Regions from separate parts of the Nonomuraea roseola genome, predicted to be linked through region 1. Evidence: predicted binding sites of a transcription regulator. Region 1 holds the regulator's gene; the other holds the start of a gene.

What was found. Region 1 encodes HspR, which represses chaperone genes until heat shock. Its sites were predicted from a motif close to ANTTGAGTCNNNNNGACTCAANT; they were not measured.
Region 2: lon (endopeptidase La) is a predicted target of HspR. The motif match lies at 5,006-5,028, and genes of this name have one in related genera.

Annotation. Positions count from the first base shown of each region.
Region 1 is NZ_BAAAXC010000015.1:2,393,111-2,401,649, forward strand. Features, by position in the region: gene dnaK (molecular chaperone DnaK) at 1-1,505, shown strand, start outside; gene grpE (nucleotide exchange factor GrpE) at 1,508-2,092, shown strand; gene dnaJ (molecular chaperone DnaJ) at 2,118-3,302, shown strand; gene ABFX55_RS34545 (heat shock protein transcriptional repressor HspR) at 3,307-3,657, shown strand; gene clpB (ATP-dependent chaperone ClpB) at 3,662-6,229, shown strand; gene ABFX55_RS34555 (helicase HerA domain-containing protein) at 6,263-8,539, opposite strand, start outside.
Region 2 is NZ_BAAAXC010000012.1:609,190-617,728, forward strand. Features, by position in the region: gene ABFX55_RS14980 (helix-turn-helix domain-containing protein) at 1-309, shown strand, start outside; gene ABFX55_RS14985 (SRPBCC family protein) at 387-806, shown strand; gene ABFX55_RS14990 (hypothetical protein) at 817-1,077, opposite strand; gene ABFX55_RS14995 (glycosyltransferase family 2 protein) at 1,477-2,373, shown strand; gene ABFX55_RS15000 (biliverdin-producing heme oxygenase) at 2,616-3,254, shown strand; gene ABFX55_RS15005 (TetR/AcrR family transcriptional regulator) at 3,259-3,858, shown strand; gene ABFX55_RS15010 (response regulator) at 3,878-4,531, opposite strand; gene ABFX55_RS15015 (hypothetical protein) at 4,629-4,874, opposite strand; gene lon (endopeptidase La) at 5,042-7,399, shown strand; gene ABFX55_RS15025 (pyridoxal phosphate-dependent decarboxylase family protein) at 7,482-8,539, opposite strand, start outside.

The DNA.
Region 1 (8,539 bases):
ACTTCAACGACTCCCAGCGCCAGGCCACCAAGGAGGCCGGCACGATCGCGGGCCTCAACGTGCTCCGCATCATCAACGAGCCGACCGCGGCGGCGCTGGCCTACGGTCTCGACAAGGACCAGGACCAGACGATCCTCGTCTTCGACCTCGGCGGCGGCACCTTCGACGTGTCCCTGCTCGACGTCGGCCAGGAGGACGGCCACGGCTTCGTCGAGGTGAAGGCGACCTCGGGCGACAACCACCTCGGTGGCGACGACTGGGACCAGCGCGTCGTCGACGAGCTCGTCAAGCGCTTCCAGAACGCCCACGGCGTCGACCTGGCCAAGGACAAGATGGCCCTCCAGCGCCTGCGTGAGGCCGCGGAGAAGGCCAAGATCGAGCTGTCCAGCCAGTCCGAGACCAACATCAACCTGCCCTACATCACGGCCTCCTCCGAGGGCCCGCTGCACCTGGACGAGAAGCTCACCCGTTCGGAGTTCCAGCGCCTGACGGCCGACCTGCTCGAGCGGACCAAGGGCCCGTTCCACCAGGTCATCAAGGACGCCGGCATCAAGGTCTCCGACATCGCGCACGTCGTGCTCGTCGGCGGCTCGACCCGTATGCCCGCCGTCTCCGAGCTGGTCAAGGAGCTCACCGGCGGCAAGGAGCCCAACAAGGGCGTCAACCCCGACGAGGTCGTCGCCATCGGCGCCGCCCTGCAGGCGGGCGTGCTCAAGGGTGAGGTCAAGGACGTCCTGCTGCTCGACGTGACCCCGCTGTCGCTGGGCATCGAGACCAAGGGCGGCATCTTCACCAAGATCATCGAGCGCAACACCACGATCCCGACCAAGCGCTCCGAGGTCTTCACCACGGCCGAGGACAACCAGCCGTCGGTGCAGATCCAGGTCTACCAGGGCGAGCGCGAGATCGCTTCTTACAACAAGAAGCTGGCCACGTTCGAGCTGACGGGCATCGCCCCGGCTCCGCGCGGCATCCCGCAGATCGAGGTCACCTTCGACATCGACGCGAACGGCATCGTCAACGTCTCCGCCAAGGACCTCGGCACCGGCAAGGAGCAGACGATGACGATCACCGGCGGCTCCGCGCTGCCGAAGGACGACATCGAGCGCATGATGCGCGAGGCCGAGTCGTACGCCGAGGAGGACAAGAAGCGCCGTGAGGAGGCGGAGGTCCGCAACAACGCGGACGGTCTCGCCTACCAGACGGAGAAGTTCCTCCGCGAGAACGACGACAAGGTTCCCGGCGAGATCAAGACTGAGGTGAACGACGCGCTCGCGGAGCTGAAGAAGGCTCTGGAGGGCACCGACACCGACACGATCCGCAACTCGGCCGAGAAGCTCGCCACCGTCAGCCAGAAGATGGGCTCGGCGATCTACGCCCAGAACCAGCAGGCGGGCGCCGCCCCCGAGGGTGACGACACCACCGCGCAGGCCAAGGCGGACGGCGACGACGACGTCGTCGAAGCCGAGATCGTGGACGAAGACCAGCCCAAGAAGGACCAGTGACGATGTCTGACCCGCGCGATAACGGGCCCGAGACGGAGCCAGTGATCCGCGACAACCGCAAGATCGACCCGGAGACGGGTCAGGCGAGGTCCGCCGCGGACGAGCAGCAGCCCAAGGCCGCTGCCCCCGTGGCGGAGGGTGGTGACGCTCAGCTGCTGGCCGAGCGCACCGCCGACCTCCAGCGCCTGCAGGCGGAGTACACCAACTACCGCAGGCGGGTCGAGCGGGACAGGATCGCGGTACGCGAGCAGGCCGTCGCAGGCGCCCTCTCCGAGCTGCTACCGGTCCTCGACGACATCGGCAGGGCCCGCGACCACGGCGAGCTGAACGGCGGTTTCGCCAAGGTCGCCGAGTCGCTGGAGGCCGCGGTCACCAAGCTGGGGCTGACCTCGTTCGGGCAGAAGGGCGACCCCTTCGACCCGACGGTGCACGAGGCGCTGATGCACAGCTACTCCTCGGAGGTGACCGAGCCGACCGCCATCGAGGTGCTGCAGCCCGGCTACCGCATCGGCGATCGGGTGCTGCGTCCCGCACGGGTCGCGGTGGCCGAGCCCGAGGACGCCCCTGCCGCGTCTGACGAAGACTAAGAACATCCCCCGAAAGGACGCATAGATGAGCACCAAGGACTACTTGGAAAAGGACTACTACGCCGTCCTTGGTGTGCCCAAGACCGCCACCGCCGACGAGATCAAGAAGGCCTACCGGAAGCTGGCCAGGCAGTACCACCCCGACGCCAATCAGGGTGACGCCGCCAAGGAGGCCAGGTTCAAGGAGATCTCCGAGGCCAACGACGTGCTCTCCGACTCCAAGCGGCGCAAGGAGTACGACGAGGCGCGCACGCTGTTCGGCTCGGGCGTGGGCGCCCCGAGGCCGGGTGGCGGCAGCGGCGGGTTTCCTTTCGACTTCGGCGACCTGTTCGGCGGCACGGGCCAGCAGGGCGGGAGCACCAGCGACCGCATCGGCGACCTCTTCGGGGGGCTGTTCAACAGAGGCGGCGGCACGGGCGCCCGCACCACGGGCGCGACGACCAGGCCGAGGCGCGGCCAGGACATCGAGTCCGAGGTCACGCTGTCCTTCACCGAGGCCGTCGAGGGCCACACCGTCTCGCTCAGGCTGACCACGTCGTCGGCGTGCAATGCCTGTAGCGGCACGGGCGCCAAGGCGGGCACGACCCCGAGGGTCTGCCCCACCTGTGAGGGCACCGGAGCGGCCAGCCGCAACCTGGGCAACTTCGCCTTCTCCGAGCCGTGCCGCGACTGCAAGGGCCGCGGTCTCCTCGTCGACGACCCCTGCCCCGTGTGCGACGGAAGCGGCAGGGCCAAGAGCACCCGCACGATCCAGGCGCGCATCCCCGCGGGGGTGGCCGACGGCCAGCGGGTCAAGCTCAAGGGCAAGGGAGCGCCTGGCGAGAACGGCGGCCCCGCGGGAGACCTCTACATCCAGACCCATGTGAAGCCGCACGCGGTGTTCGGGCGGTCGGGCGACAACCTGACCATCACCGTGCCCGTCACCTTCACCGAGGCGGCGCTCGGCGCGGAGATCAAGGTTCCTGTCCTCAAGGGCCTTCCCGTCACTCTGCGCATCCCCGCGGGCACGCCCAACGGCCGCACCTTCAGGGTTCGCGGCAGGGGGGCCGCGCGCAAGGACGGCACCAAGGGCGACCTGCTCGCCACGGTGGAGGTGCTCGTCCCCAAGCAGCTCGACGACAAGTCACGCGAGTTGCTCACGGAGTTCCGCACCGCCACCGCGAGTGAGGACCCGAGGGCCGACCTCATCCAACGGGCCAGAAGCGAGTAGGCCGATGGACGCCAACTACTTCAACCTTTCCGATGAAACACCCGTCTACGTCATCTCCGTGGCCGCCCAGCTGTCCGGTCTGCACCCGCAGACCCTCAGGCAGTACGACCGTCTCGGACTGGTGTGCCCAGGCCGTACGGCGGGGCGCGGCCGCCTCTACTCGATGCGAGACATCATCCAGCTGCGCGAGGTGCAGCGCCTCTCCCAGGAGGAGGGCATCAACCTCGCCGGCATCAAGCGGATCCTTGAGCTGGAGAACGAGGCGCTGAGGCTGCGTGAGGAGGTTCACCGCCTCAGGGCCGAGATGTCCATGGTCAAAGCTCTGATCCGATACGAGCTGCCACCGGGGGCCTGAACATATGGACTACAAGCTCACCCAGAAGAGCCAGGAAGCGCTGTCAGTCGCGATGCGACGGGCCGCCGCTGAGGGAAATCCCGAGATCGCGACCGCGCACCTGCTCTCCGCCCTCCTCTCCCAGACAGGCGGCACCGCCGTACCCCTGCTCGAAGCGGTGGGAGCCGACTGGAAGGCGCTGCGGGCGAAGGTCGAGACCACGCTGGCCGGGCTGCCCAAGGCGCAGGGCGCCACGGTGAGCGCGCCGTCCAGCTCGCGCCAACTCCTCACCGTGATCAACACCGCCGCGCAGCGGGCCAAGCGGCTCGAGGACGAGTACGTCTCGACCGAGCACCTGCTGGTCGGCCTCGCGACCGACGGCGGTGAGATGGCGAGCCTGCTGAAGGACGCGGGGGCCACGCCACAGGCGCTGCTCGACGCCTTCGAGCAGGTGCGCGGGCACGCCCGGGTCACCAGCGAGACACCCGAGGACACCTACCAGGCGCTGGAGAAGTACGGCGTCGACCTGACCGAGCACGCCCGCAGCGGCAAGCTCGACCCCGTCATCGGGCGCGACTCCGAGATCAGGCGCGTGGTGCAGGTGCTGTCGCGCCGCACCAAGAACAACCCGGTGCTGATCGGCGAGCCTGGCGTGGGCAAGACCGCCGTCGTCGAGGGCCTGGCCCAGCGCATCGTGGCCGGCGACGTGCCCGAGTCGCTGCGCAACAAGAAGCTGATCTCGCTCGACCTCAGCGCGATGGTGGCGGGTGCCAAGTACCGCGGCGAGTTCGAGGAGCGGCTCAAGGCCGTGCTCTCCGAGATCAAGGAGAGCAACGGGCAGATCGTCACCTTCATCGACGAGCTGCACACCATGGTCGGCGCGGGCGCCGCCGAGGGCGCGATGGACGCGGGCAACATGCTCAAGCCCATGCTGGCCCGCGGCGAGCTGCGCATGATCGGCGCGACCACGCTCGACGAGTACCGCGAGCGCATCGAGAAGGACCCCGCGCTGGAGCGGCGCTTCCAGCAGGTCTACGTGGGCGAGCCCTCGGTCGAGGACACGATCGCGATCCTGCGCGGGCTGAAGGGCCGCTACGAGGCCCACCACCAGGTGCAGATCGCCGACAGCGCGCTGGTCGCCGCCGCGGCCCTCTCCGACCGCTACATCACCAACCGCTTCCTGCCCGACAAGGCCATCGACCTGGTCGACGAGGCGGCGTCGCGGCTGCGCATGGAGATCGACTCGCGCCCCGTCGAGATCGACCAGCTCCAGCGCAACGTCGACAGGATGAAGATGGAGGAGTTGGCGCTGGCCAAGGAGACCGACGAGGCCTCCGTCCAGCGTCTCGGGCGGCTGCGCGCCGAGCTGGCCGACCGCCAGGAGGAGCTCAACGCCCTCGTGGCCAGGTGGCAGAAGGAGAAGGCGGGCCTCAACAGGGTCGGCGACCTGAAGAAGCAGCTCGACGAGGTGCGCGGGTCGGCCGAGCGCTTCCAGCGCGACGGCAACTACGCCGAGGCCTCCAGGCTGCTCTACGACGAGGTGCCGCGGCTGGAGAAGGAGCTCGAGACCGCCGCCCAGGAGACCCCCGAGCAGCAGATGGTCAAGGAGGAGGTCGGCTCCGACGACATCGCCGAGGTCATCTCCTCGTGGACGGGCATCCCCGCAGGACGTCTGCTCGAGGCCGAGACCGCCAAGCTGCTGCGCATGGAGGAGGAGCTGGGCACGCGCCTCATCGGTCAGCGCGAGGCCGTCCAGGCGGTCTCCGACGCCGTACGGCGCAGCCGCGCCGGCATCTCCGACCCCGACAGGCCGACGGGCAGCTTCCTGTTCCTCGGGCCGACCGGCGTCGGCAAGACCGAGCTGGCCAAGGCGCTGGCGGAGTTCCTGTTCGACGACGAGCGGGCGATGACCCGCATCGACATGTCCGAGTACTCCGAGAAGCACAGCGTCGCCCGCCTGGTCGGCGCGCCTCCCGGATACATCGGCTACGAGGAGGGCGGCCAGCTCACCGAGGCCGTGCGGCGCCGTCCCTACACCGTCGTGCTGCTCGACGAGGTCGAGAAGGCCCACCCCGAGGTCTTCGACATCCTGCTCCAGGTGCTCGACGACGGCAGGCTGACCGACGGCCAGGGCCGTACGGTCGACTTCCGCAACACGATCCTGATCCTCACCTCCAACATCGGCTCGCAGTATCTCGTCGACCCGAAGCTGGAGAACGGCGCCAAGCGCGACGCGGTGCTGGCGGCGGTGCGCTCGTCGTTCAAGCCCGAGTTCCTCAACAGGCTCGACGACGTCATCCTCTTCGACGCCCTGGGCACCGAGGAGCTGACCAGGATCGTCGATCTGCAGGTGGACCGTCTGGCCCAGCGCCTGGCCGACCGGCGGCTGACGCTCGACGTCACCCCTGCCGCGCGCGACTGGCTGGCGATCACCGGCTACGACCCGATGTACGGCGCCCGCCCGCTGCGCCGTCTGGTGCAGTCGGCCATCGGCGACCAGCTCGCCAAGGCGGTCCTGTCGGGCGAGGTGGTCGACGGCGACACCGTCCTGGTCGACCTCGGCGACGACCAGCTGACGGTCGGCCGCGCCTGACTCCCGCGAAGCCCCGGGCTCCCGTCCGGGGCTTCAGCGTCTCCCGTTGGCGAGCGCCAGCACCTCTTCGGCGGTGGGGGCGGAGTCGGGGTGGTGGGTGAGGCACATCGGCACCCTGATCTGGTGCAAGCCCGTCCCCTCGGCCGCCATGTAGAACTGGCCGGCCCTCAGCCGCCCGATGTCCGACACGCGGCCGCCCTTGGCCCTGGCCATGTCCGTGGCCGCGGCGATCTGGATCGGGGCGTTCAGCAGGCCGAAGAACTGCGTGGCCGCATTGCCCGGGATGTGGTTGTGCAGGCCCTTCGGCGCCTGGGTGGCGAAGACCAGGCCCAGGCCGTACTTCCTGGCCTGGGAGGCGAGCATCAGCGTGCTCGCAGTGGCGGCGGTGTTCCTGCCGTTGGGGGCGAACGTCTGCGCCTCGTCCATGACCAGGAGCCCGCCGAGCGGCCTGTCTCCTGCGGGGTGGCGCCTGATCCAGGAGAACAGGCCGAGCTGGAGCTGGTTGACGAAGCTCTGCCGCTGCTCCTCGGAGGGCAGCCCGGCCAGGTTGATCACCGACACTCTGGCCCTTCGCCCAGGCTCGGGCGTGAGCAGCAAGCCGGGGTCCACAGGCGTGCCGTTCCCGCCGAACAGCGGATCCATGATCACGGCGGCTCGCAGGTTCTGCGCGACGTCGGCGGCCAGTTTGGCGGCGTTGGCCAGGTCGCTGACGCCGTCGGGCAGGTCCGACAGCAGCGCGATCAACCCGCCCAGCCCCGTGCCGCCGCGCCTGGCGTGGTGCCTGGTCGCCTCCCGCAGCACCGCCTGCGACTGCAGCGCCTTGGCGGTCGCGCCGTCGATCTTGGCCTTCGGCGCGAGCGCGGCCACGGCGGCGTCCAGGGCCTGGCCGAACTCGTCGGGATCGTCCACGAGAGCGCCGAGGTCGGGCAGCGGCTGGAAGGCGAGAGGGCGGCCCGCCTGCTTGCCCGGCGTCCAGACCACGACGTCGGTGCCGGCCAGGTACTCCTCGGCCCGCTCCCTGTCGCCCTCCTGCCACGTGGACGGCGCCTCGGGCCACGGCGTGCCCAGCCTGGACAGGTCGTTGTTCGGGTCGAGGACGATCGAGGAGACGCCCTGCAGCGCGCACTCCTCGACCAGCCTGCGGATCAGCACCGTCTTGCCCGACCCCGATCCCGCGAAGATCGCCGTGTGCTTCCTCAGCGCCGCCACCGGGATCCGCACCTGCTCGCCTTCGTGCGCCGTCCTGCCCAGCACCAGGTACGGCCCGAGCTCACCGTCCACGGGCCGGGCCTGCGCCTCCTCCGCGCTCTGCTCGGGGGCGGAGGTCGCGGCCGGGGGGAGGGCGATGGGCCCCGTGGCGTCGGGATCGTCGGCGGCGCCGGCCCCACCGGTCTCCTCGATGCTCCGGGCGGGCTCAGCGAGCCTGGCGCTCTCCAGGATCTCGTCGGCCTCCGGGCCGGCTTCCTGCCCCCCCGCCGGCGGCCGGCTCAGCGCCTCGACCAGCAGCTTCACGTCCTCGGCCGGCCGCCGTGACGCCAGCCACTCCTGCAGGTGGGCGGGCTCCTCTTCGAGCAGTTCCCGCAGTGCGGCCAGGACCTTCAGGTCCGACTCCTCCACGCGCAGCACTCTGCCGCCCGCCGCCTCGAACGCGGCCAGCGCCTCAGTGGTCCTGGGCCCGTTCGACCATGCCTGGTTCCGCAGCACGTACAGCCGCCGCTTCGGCACCTCGGCCCGCAGTCCCGCCGAGACGCACGCCGCCCTGAGCCTGTGGAGCGCCGCGACGGCGTTGGCGCTGGCGATGCCCCTGAAGCACCAGTGCACCTCGTCCTCGGTCGCCTCGTCCAGCGTCAGCCGGAGGCGGGCGTGCAGGGGCGGCTTGCTGCTCGGCGGAGGGTCCTGGGCGTAGCGGTGCGCCGCGTCCCCTCTGCCCGCCATCCACGCCGAGAGCCCCGCCGACAGCAGGCCGGGCATGACGGCGTCCTCGGTCTCCGGCTCGGTGGCGGGTCCCACGTCCGCGCCGTCCCTCAGGAACGCGAAGCGGGCGTCGAGAGCGGCCAGCCCCGTGGGCCCCGACCCCGGCGGCGGGGCCTCTCCCTCACCCCCGCCGCCGCCCGGTTCGTCCAGCCGGTCGAGCTCCCTGATCTCGCCGTCCGCGAGGCAGGTGCGCACGTGATTGTCGATCTTGATGAGGATCTGCCGTGGTGTCAGGCCCACCGCGCTGTCGAAGGCGTCCTCCCTCACCGGCCACGTCGGGTACGGCGGCTCGAAGTCCACCCGCCCGAACCCCGCCGCGAAGCGTCGCTCCACGAT
Region 2 (8,539 bases), on a different contig from region 1:
GCCGCCGTCCGGGCGGGCGTCGCCATCATGCGGGAGCGCCTGGCGGAGCCTCTGACGCTGGCCACCATCGCCGCCGAGGTCCATCTGAGCGTGTACCACTTCGTCCGCGTCTTCCGGGAGGCCACCGGCCAGACACCCCACCGGTACCTCACCCGGTTGCGGATCGAGCAGGCGCAGCGGCTGCTGTCCACCAGCTCCCTCAGCATCGAGCAGATCGCCCGGCGGTGCGGGTTCGCCAGTCCAGGCGCGTTGTCGTCGGCCTTCCTGCGCCAGACCGGTGTCCGGCCCTCGGCGTACCGCAAGAACTGATCGATCCTCGGCAATCGCGCGCATGTCCCCGGAAGGCGGCGGAGCCTACGTTTGGGCTCATGCCGTACTCCTATGCCGTGACCGCACGCTCGCAAGCCGATCCTGATGCCGTCTTCGCGGCGCTCACTCACGCGGCCACCTGGCCGGTGTGGTCGCCGATCGGCTCGGCCGATGTCGAGGACGGCGACCCCGTGGGCCGGCAAGAGGTCGGCGACACCAGGATCTTCCGCACCGGCCGTCACGTCGCCCGGGAGCGGATCGTCGAGCTGATCACCGACCGGCGGTTCGTCTACGACAACGTGGGCGGGCCCTTCCGGTCCTACCGTGGGACCATCGATCTCACCCCGGTACCCGGAGGCGGCACCGACATCGCCTGGTCCGCCACCTTTGACCCCAAGCTGCCGCTCTCGGGTGGTTTCTGGCGGTGGTACCTGACCCGTTTCATGCAACGTATGGCAGACGGTCTCGCCGCATACGCCGATGGCGGAACTATGTGATCAGTTCACCTCATGGACGGCGGAGTACCGCACCGACGACGTCGCCGCACCGGGTCCGCGAACTCGCCCCCCGGCGGTGCCGGCCGTTGAAGCCGAGGAAGGTCTCGCCGCCTGGACGGCCGTGGCTCGGCCGCTTCGCCTCGGCGTCCACATCGCCTCCGTCGGGGACATGGAGGTCGGGATGGTTGCGGTTCTTGTCGCGCTTGGGGGCGTCCGTCGGCTGAAGCCAGACCGTCAACGAGCCCCGCGGCGCGTCCGCCCGGCTCGTCATGATGTCTCCCCTCTTCGCGATTCTGGCCCCGCCCTCTATCTGTTTCACCGATCGGCCTCGTCATTCAACCCGGCGGCCTCGCATCGACGCAGCCGCCCGTCCAGGTGCGCGGCGTACTCGATGCGGGCAAGGGCTTGCGCAGGTCCCGCTGCTCGACTCGGGCCCGGCGAGCGCGGTCAGCCAGGTAGGTGTCGAGTGCACGGGAGATCCATCGGGATCTCCCGCCGCTCCAGGCGCGCCCGGGTGGCCAGGCCGCCACCCTTCAGGGCGCCGTCGTGCGACCACCGCGGTGATCAACGAAGGCCCCATATGGTGACAGAGGTCACGTTCGGGCGGAACGCGCCGGGCGGCGGGTGATCGTTAGGGTGGTGGCTGACCGCACCCCCGGGAGACACGGCATTGTTCACCTTCGTCATCCCCGCGCACAACGAAGAGGCCACCGTCGCCGCCATCGTCGGGCAGGCGCGCGCCGCCGCCGGGCCGGGCGACAGGATCCTGGTCGTCGACAGCGCCTCGACCGACGCCACCGCGCGGCGTGCCGCCGCGGCGGGGGCGGAGGTCCTGAGCGGGCCGAAGGGCAAGGGCGCCGCGATGAACGCCGCGATCGATGTGGCTCGCACCGAGTGGGTGTGCTTCCTCGACGCCGACCTGGTCTCCTCGGAGCTCAACGTCGCCGCCGAACTCCGCGCGGCAGCCGCCTCCGGCACCGCAGGGCACGTGGTGGGCGACTACGAATACGACCACCCCGGCACGATCCTCAGCTCCACGTTCACCGTCTACGAGCCGCTGACCGAGAGGTTCTTCCCGGAGACGGGGTTCATGGGGGCGAACGCGCTGACCGGCTACCGGGCGGTGCGCCGGTCGCTGCTCACCGAGCCGCTTCCTGCGGACTTCGGAGTGGAGTCCTTCCTCAACATCACGCTCGCGCTGGCCGGTGCGCGGGTGCAGGTTCGTCATCTGGGTGTCATCGGCAGCCGGTTCCGTCCCACGGGCGGGACGATGGCCCGCGAGATCGGCACGGCCATCCTCGACCTGGCCGAGGCGCACGGCCGTCTCGACAGCGGCGAGCGTGGGGCGTGGGAGGCGTGGCTGGAGGAAGGCGTCGCCGCCATCGCACCGCAGGCGGCCGACGGCGGCAGGTCGGCTACGCTGGCGCGCCTGTTCGCCGCGGTCCGTCGGCCGATGCCGTCCACTCCTGCAGCTCGGCAACCGCGAGAGCGGACCACGGACGGTCGCCACATCACGGGCGTGCTCGCCAGGACGTGTCCCCACTCGATCCGCGTCCATGGCGGCTGACCGGGCCCGATGATCGCACGCTGTCCGGCGGCTCCGACGGTGTCGGCGGAGCCCCGCGACGGCGTAGTACCCGCGAGTTAGCCGGGAGGTTCACGCCCCGGGGCGACGCGCGCTGGGTCGCGCGGCGACCTGCGCCCGCGAAGCGCCTCGCCTGGCTGCCCGTGGTCGCCCTGATCCTGGGGTTTATGACATGGTGTCGTCATCGACTTGACGTGAGCCACCGATTTTGGTGACACTGTGTCATGACCTTCTCCGAGACCCTTCGCGCGGCCACCTGGAGCGACCACGAGTCGGCCGAGGGCGAAAGCTATCTCACCGAGCTGATGGCGGGACGGCTCAGCGCCGAGGAGTACGGCGAGATGGTCGCCCAGCACTACTTCGCCTACCTCGCGCTCGACGGCGCGGCCGAGCGGCTGGCCGAGCACCCCGTCGCAGGGCGCTTCGTCTTCCCCTCGCTGTACCGGCAGCGGGCGCTGGAGCGGGACCTGGCGACGATCTACGGCCCCGCGTGGGAGTCGCGCATCGCGCCGTCCAAGGCGACCAGGACCCTGGTGGCCCGCATCGAGCAGGTCTCCGACTGGCCGGGCGGCTACATCGCCCACCACTACACCCGCTACATGGGAGACCTGTCGGGCGGCCAGTTCATCAGGATGGAGCTGCAGAAGATCTACGGCTACGGCAAGGGCGGCGGCGTCGACTTCTACGTCTTCGACGAGATCGGCTCGCTGCCGCGCTTCAAGAACGAGTATCGCGCCCGCCTCGACGCCCTCGCGCTCGACGAGGCGGAGGGGCAGCGGATCATCCGCGAGGTGCGGCTGGCCTACCAGCTCAACACCGAGGTGCTGGCCGAACTGCTGCACACGGTCAGGTCGGCGGCATAGGCCCATGCCCAGGATCAGCGCCGCCACGATCGGCGAGCACCGCGCCCAGACGCAGGACCGCATCCTGCAGGCGGTCTCGCGGCTGTCGCGCGTGCAGGGCATCGACGCGATCTCGATGACGGACGTGGCGCACGAGGCCGGCATCACCCGCACCGTGCTCTACAACTACTACCCCGACAAGGCGGCGCTGCTGCTCGCCTTCACCGAGCGCGTCACGCACTACTTCATCGAGGCCTACACCGCGCAGCTGCCGCCGTCCGCCTCGCCTTCGGAGCGGCTGCGCGCCTTCGTCAGGCTGCAGCTGGCCGGGCTCGTGGCGCATCCGCATCCCGGCGCCGCGGGGCTCAGCGCCTCCCTCGGCCCCGACGCCTACCAGCAGCTGGCCGACCACGTGGCGCCGATGCAGCGCATCCTGGTCGAGATCCTCGACAGCGGCGCCGCCTCGGCGGACTTCCACCTGCAGGACGTCGCGGCCACGGCACGCATGATCATGGCCGTCATCGGAGCCGAGCGGGAGCCGCTGATCAGCGGGCGGGTGAGCGTGGAGGCGGCCGAGGAGATCGTGTCGGGCTTCGTGCTTCGCGCGCTCGGCAGCGCCTCCTGATCGGGTCGCGCGGCCTCGCTCACTCGCCAGGGCGCACCAGCCCCGTCTCATAGGCGTAGACGATCGCCTGGGCCCTGTCGCGCAGGTCGAGCTTGGTCAGCACCCTGCCCACGTGCGTCTTCACCGTCTGCTCCGCCACCACGAGCTTGGAGGCGATCTCCTGGTTCGACAGCCCCTGGGCGATCAGCGTCATCACCTCGGTCTCCCGCTCGGTCAGCTCGGCCAGCCGCTTCACCGAGGGCGCCCTCGGCCCGCCCAGCCTGGCGAACTCGTGGATCAGCCGCTTGGTGACAGCGGGCGCGATCAGCGCGTCGCCCGCCGCCACCACCCGCACCGCCTCGGCCAGCTGCGCGGCAGAGGCGTCCTTCAGCAGGAACCCGCTGGCGCCCGCGCGCAACGCCTCGTAGACGTAGTCGTCCAGGTCGAACGTGGTGAGGATGAGCACCTTCGTCCGGGCGGAGGCCATCAGCCGCCTGGTGGCCTCCAGCCCGTCCATCACCGGCATCCTGACGTCCATCAGCACCACGTCGGGCGCCAGCTCGGCGACCCTTTCCAGCGCCTCGGCGCCGTTGGCGGCCTCGCCGACCACCTCGATGTCGGGCTGGCTGCTCAGGAAGACGGTGAACCCGGTGCGCACCATGCCCTGGTCGTCGGCGATCAGCACCCTGATCATGACACTCCCTCCAGCGGCAGCATGGCCTTCACCTCGAACCCGCCCCCTTCCACGGGACCCGTCTCCAGCGACCCGCCCAGCAGCGAGGCCCGCTCCCTCATGCCAGCCACATCGGCTGCGGTGCGGCTTCGGTCAGGTTGGTCAGGTCGCTGAAGACGGTGCCGAACAGCGTCCAGGCCAGCAGGAGATCCGCCACCCGCACCAGATCGAGGTGGCCGAAGGGCAGCAGCCCGCGCAGCGGCCTGGGCATCGGAGGGCGCAACCTGCGCGAACGCGCGGGCGCGGGGTCGGCCTCGCCCCTGAAGAGCGCGAGCCTGAAGGGCTGGACGACGGCCGAGATCACCGCAACAGCCTACGAGGCTCTGACCAGGCCCGCATCAACCCTGAGAGTGATCCCTCGGAGGTATCACTTACATCATTACGATCGCTGTGAGCGAACATCAGCAACTTCGGGAACATTGGAGGGCTCTCGTTAATTGAGTCGGTATAACTCAACCCTTTGGAGTTCAGATGAGTGAGAGCTTGATCCTCCCGGTCCTGCCACTCGACGACGAGGTGGTCCTGCCGGGCATGGTGGTCCCTCTGGACCTGTCCGACTCCGAGGTCCGGGCTGCGATCGACGCGGCTCAGGCTTCTGGTCTCAACAAGCCGCGGGTGCTCCTCGTTCCCAGGATCGACGGCCGTTACGGCGCCGTCGGCGTCCAGGCCGTGGTGGAGCAGGTCGGAAGGCTCCCCGGGGGTGAGCCCGCCGCCGTCGTCCGTGGCGTCAACAGGGCCAGGGTCGGCAAGGGCACGACCGGCCCGGGCGCGGCCCTGTGGGTGGAGGTGCTCACGGTCGACCCCGTTCAGGTGGGTGAGCGGGCGCAGGAGCTGGCCAAGGAGTACAAGGCCCTGGCCACGACCATCTTGCAGAAGCGTGGCGCGTGGCAGGTGGTCGACCAGGTCAACCAGATCGACGACCCCTCCGTGCTGGCCGACAGCTCCGGCTACACACCTTGGCTGAGCACCGCGCAGAAGGTGGAGCTGCTGGAGGCCCCCGACCCCGCCGACAGGCTGGCCAAGCTGGTCGAGTGGTCGCGTGAGCACCTGGCCGAGCTGGACGTGGCCGAGACGATCCGCAAGGACGTCCAGGAGGGCATGGAGAAGCAGCAGCGGGAGTTCCTGCTGCGCCAGCAGCTGGCCGCGGTCCGCAAGGAGCTCAAGGAGCTCAACGGCGACACCGAGACCGAGGAGGAGGACTACCGCGCCCGCGTGGAGGCGGCCGACCTCCCCGAGAAGGTGCGTGAGGCCGCGCTCAAGGAGGTCGACAAGCTGGAGCGGACCTCCGACCAGTCGCCCGAGACCGGCTGGATCCGCACGTGGCTCGACACCGTCCTCGACATCCCGTGGAACGAGACGAGCGACGACAACTACGACATCGCGGGTGCCCGTGAGGTGCTCGACGCCGACCACACCGGCCTCGACGACGTGAAGGACCGCGTCATCGAGTACCTGGCCGTGCGCAAGCGCCGCCAGGACAAGGGCCTCGGCGTGGTGGGCGGCCGCCGCAGCGGCGCCGTCCTCGCTCTGGCGGGCCCTCCAGGAGTCGGCAAGACGTCGCTGGGCGAGTCCGTGGCCCGCGCCATGGGCAGGAAGTTCGTCCGCGTCGCCCTCGGCGGCGTGCGCGACGAGGCGGAGATCCGCGGACACCGGCGCACCTACGTCGGCGCGCAGTCCGGACGCATCGTCAGGGCGATCCGCGAGGCGGGCTCGATGAACCCGGTCGTGCTGCTCGACGAGATCGACAAGGTCGGCGCCGACTACCGGGGCGACCCGACGGCCGCCCTGCTCGAGGTCCTCGACCCCGCGCAGAACCACACCTTCCGCGACCACTACCTGGAGGTCGAGCTCGACCTGTCGGACGTGCTCTTCCTCGCGACGGCCAACGTCCTGGAGGCCATCCCTGGGCCGCTGCTCGACCGCATGGAGGTCGTCACCCTCGACGGCTACACCGAGGACGAGAAGGTGGCCATCGCCCGCGACCACCTGCTGCCCAAGCAGCTGGAGCTGGCGGGCCTGACCGCCGAGGAGGTCACGGTGGAGGAGGCGGCGCTGCGCAAGCTGGCCGCCGAGTACACCCGCGAGGCGGGCGTGCGCTCCCTCGAGCGCTCGATCGCCAGGATCCTGCGCAAGGTCACGGCCAAGGACGCGCTGCCGTCCGTCGTCGGCGAGGACAACCTGGTCGACTACCTGGGCAGGCCGCGCTTCGTTCCCGAGGCGTCGCTTCCCGAGTCCAAGCAGCGCACCTCGGTGCCCGGCGTGGCCACCGGCCTCGCGGTGACGGGGGCGGGCGGAGACGTCCTCTACGTCGAGGCGTCGCTGGCCGACCCCGAGACGGGCGAGACGGGGCTGACCCTCACCGGCCAGCTGGGCGACGTGATGAAGGAGTCGGCGCGGATCGCGCTGTCCTACCTGCGCTCGCACGGCGCGGAGCTGGAGCTGCCCGTCACCGCGCTGAAGGACCGCTCGGTGCACGTGCACTTCCCCGCGGGCGCCGTCCCCAAGGACGGGCCCTCGGCGGGTGTCACGCTCACCACGGCCCTGGCCTCGCTGCTGTCAGGACGGCTGGTCCGCAACGACGTGGCGATGACCGGCGAGATCTCCCTCACCGGCAGGGTGCTGCCCATCGGCGGCGTCAAGCAGAAGCTGCTGGCGGCGCACAGGGCGGGCATCACCACCGTGCTCATCCCCGCCCGCAACGAGCCCGACCTGGACGACCTGCCCAAGGAGGTCCGCGACGAGCTGACCATCCACGCGGTGAGCGACGTGCGCGAGGTCCTCGACATCGCGCTCGCCCCCGCGAAGGTGGCGCAGCCGGCCGCCGCGTGACCGCGGCCGTCTGACCGTCACCCCGAAGCCGCCCCGCCGTCACCGTACGGCGGGGCGGCTTCTTCACGCGCGGCGGCCTCGATCAGGCGATCCGCGTCCTCTTGCGGGCCTCGGCGAGCACGCTGACCACGGCCTCGAGGTCGGCGGGGCCCGTTCGATGGCTGGTCACGCACAGGCGGATGGCGGGACGCCCCGCGAGCCTGACCGTGCTGAGCCACGCGGCGCCGCTCCTGACCACGTGATCGGCGACGGCGGCGTGCCAGGCGGCGCTGCGCTCATGGCCTCCCGTCTCGGCCTCGGGAGCCGTCACGCAGACGACGGGCAGAGGGGTGTCGTTGATGCGCGACCAGCCGTCCTCGGCGAGACGGCGCGCGAGCATCTCTCCGAGCCGCACGTCCCTCTCGAGCTGCGCGGCGTAGGCATGCCTGCCCGCGACGGCGAGGGCCAGGAAGACCTTCAGGCCGGCGAAGCGGCGTGACCACTGCACGCTGGTGGCGTAGGGGTCGGGAGCGTCCTCGGTCTCGGCGGGCATGTACGAGGTCGTCGCGTGGAAGCTCTCCGAGAGAGCCGCCGGATGCGAGGTGAGGAACATGCCCGCGCCCATCGGCGCCGACAGCCATTTGTGCGCGTCCACCGTGACGCTGTCGGCCAGCTCCACCCCTGCCAGCAGCGGGCGCAGCGTGTCGGACAGCGCGACCGCTCCCGCCCACGCGGCGTCGACGTGGAAGTGCAGGTTCCACTCCCGCGCCAGGGCGGCCAGCTCGCGCAGCGGGTCGAGCGCGCCTCCTGCCGTCGTGCCCGCCGTACCGACCAGGAGGAAGGGTCGCAGGCCGGCCGCCACGTCGGCCGCGCGCATCTCGCGCAGCCTGGCCGTGTCCATGCGGTGCGCCGCGTCGGCGGGCACCAGCCGTACGGCGTCGCGGCCCAGCCCCGTCATGTGCGCGATCTTGAGCCAGGCCAGGTGGCTCTCGGCGGAGGCGTACAGCACGGGTCGTCCGGGCAGGCCGGAGAGTCCCGACCTCGGATAGGTGGCGAACCCGCGGGTCATGGCGACGACGACCGCCGTCAGATTGGCCTCGGCGCCGCCCACCGTGAAGGCGCCCTCCGTGGTGGCGGGCAGGCCGAGCCTTTCGGCCATGA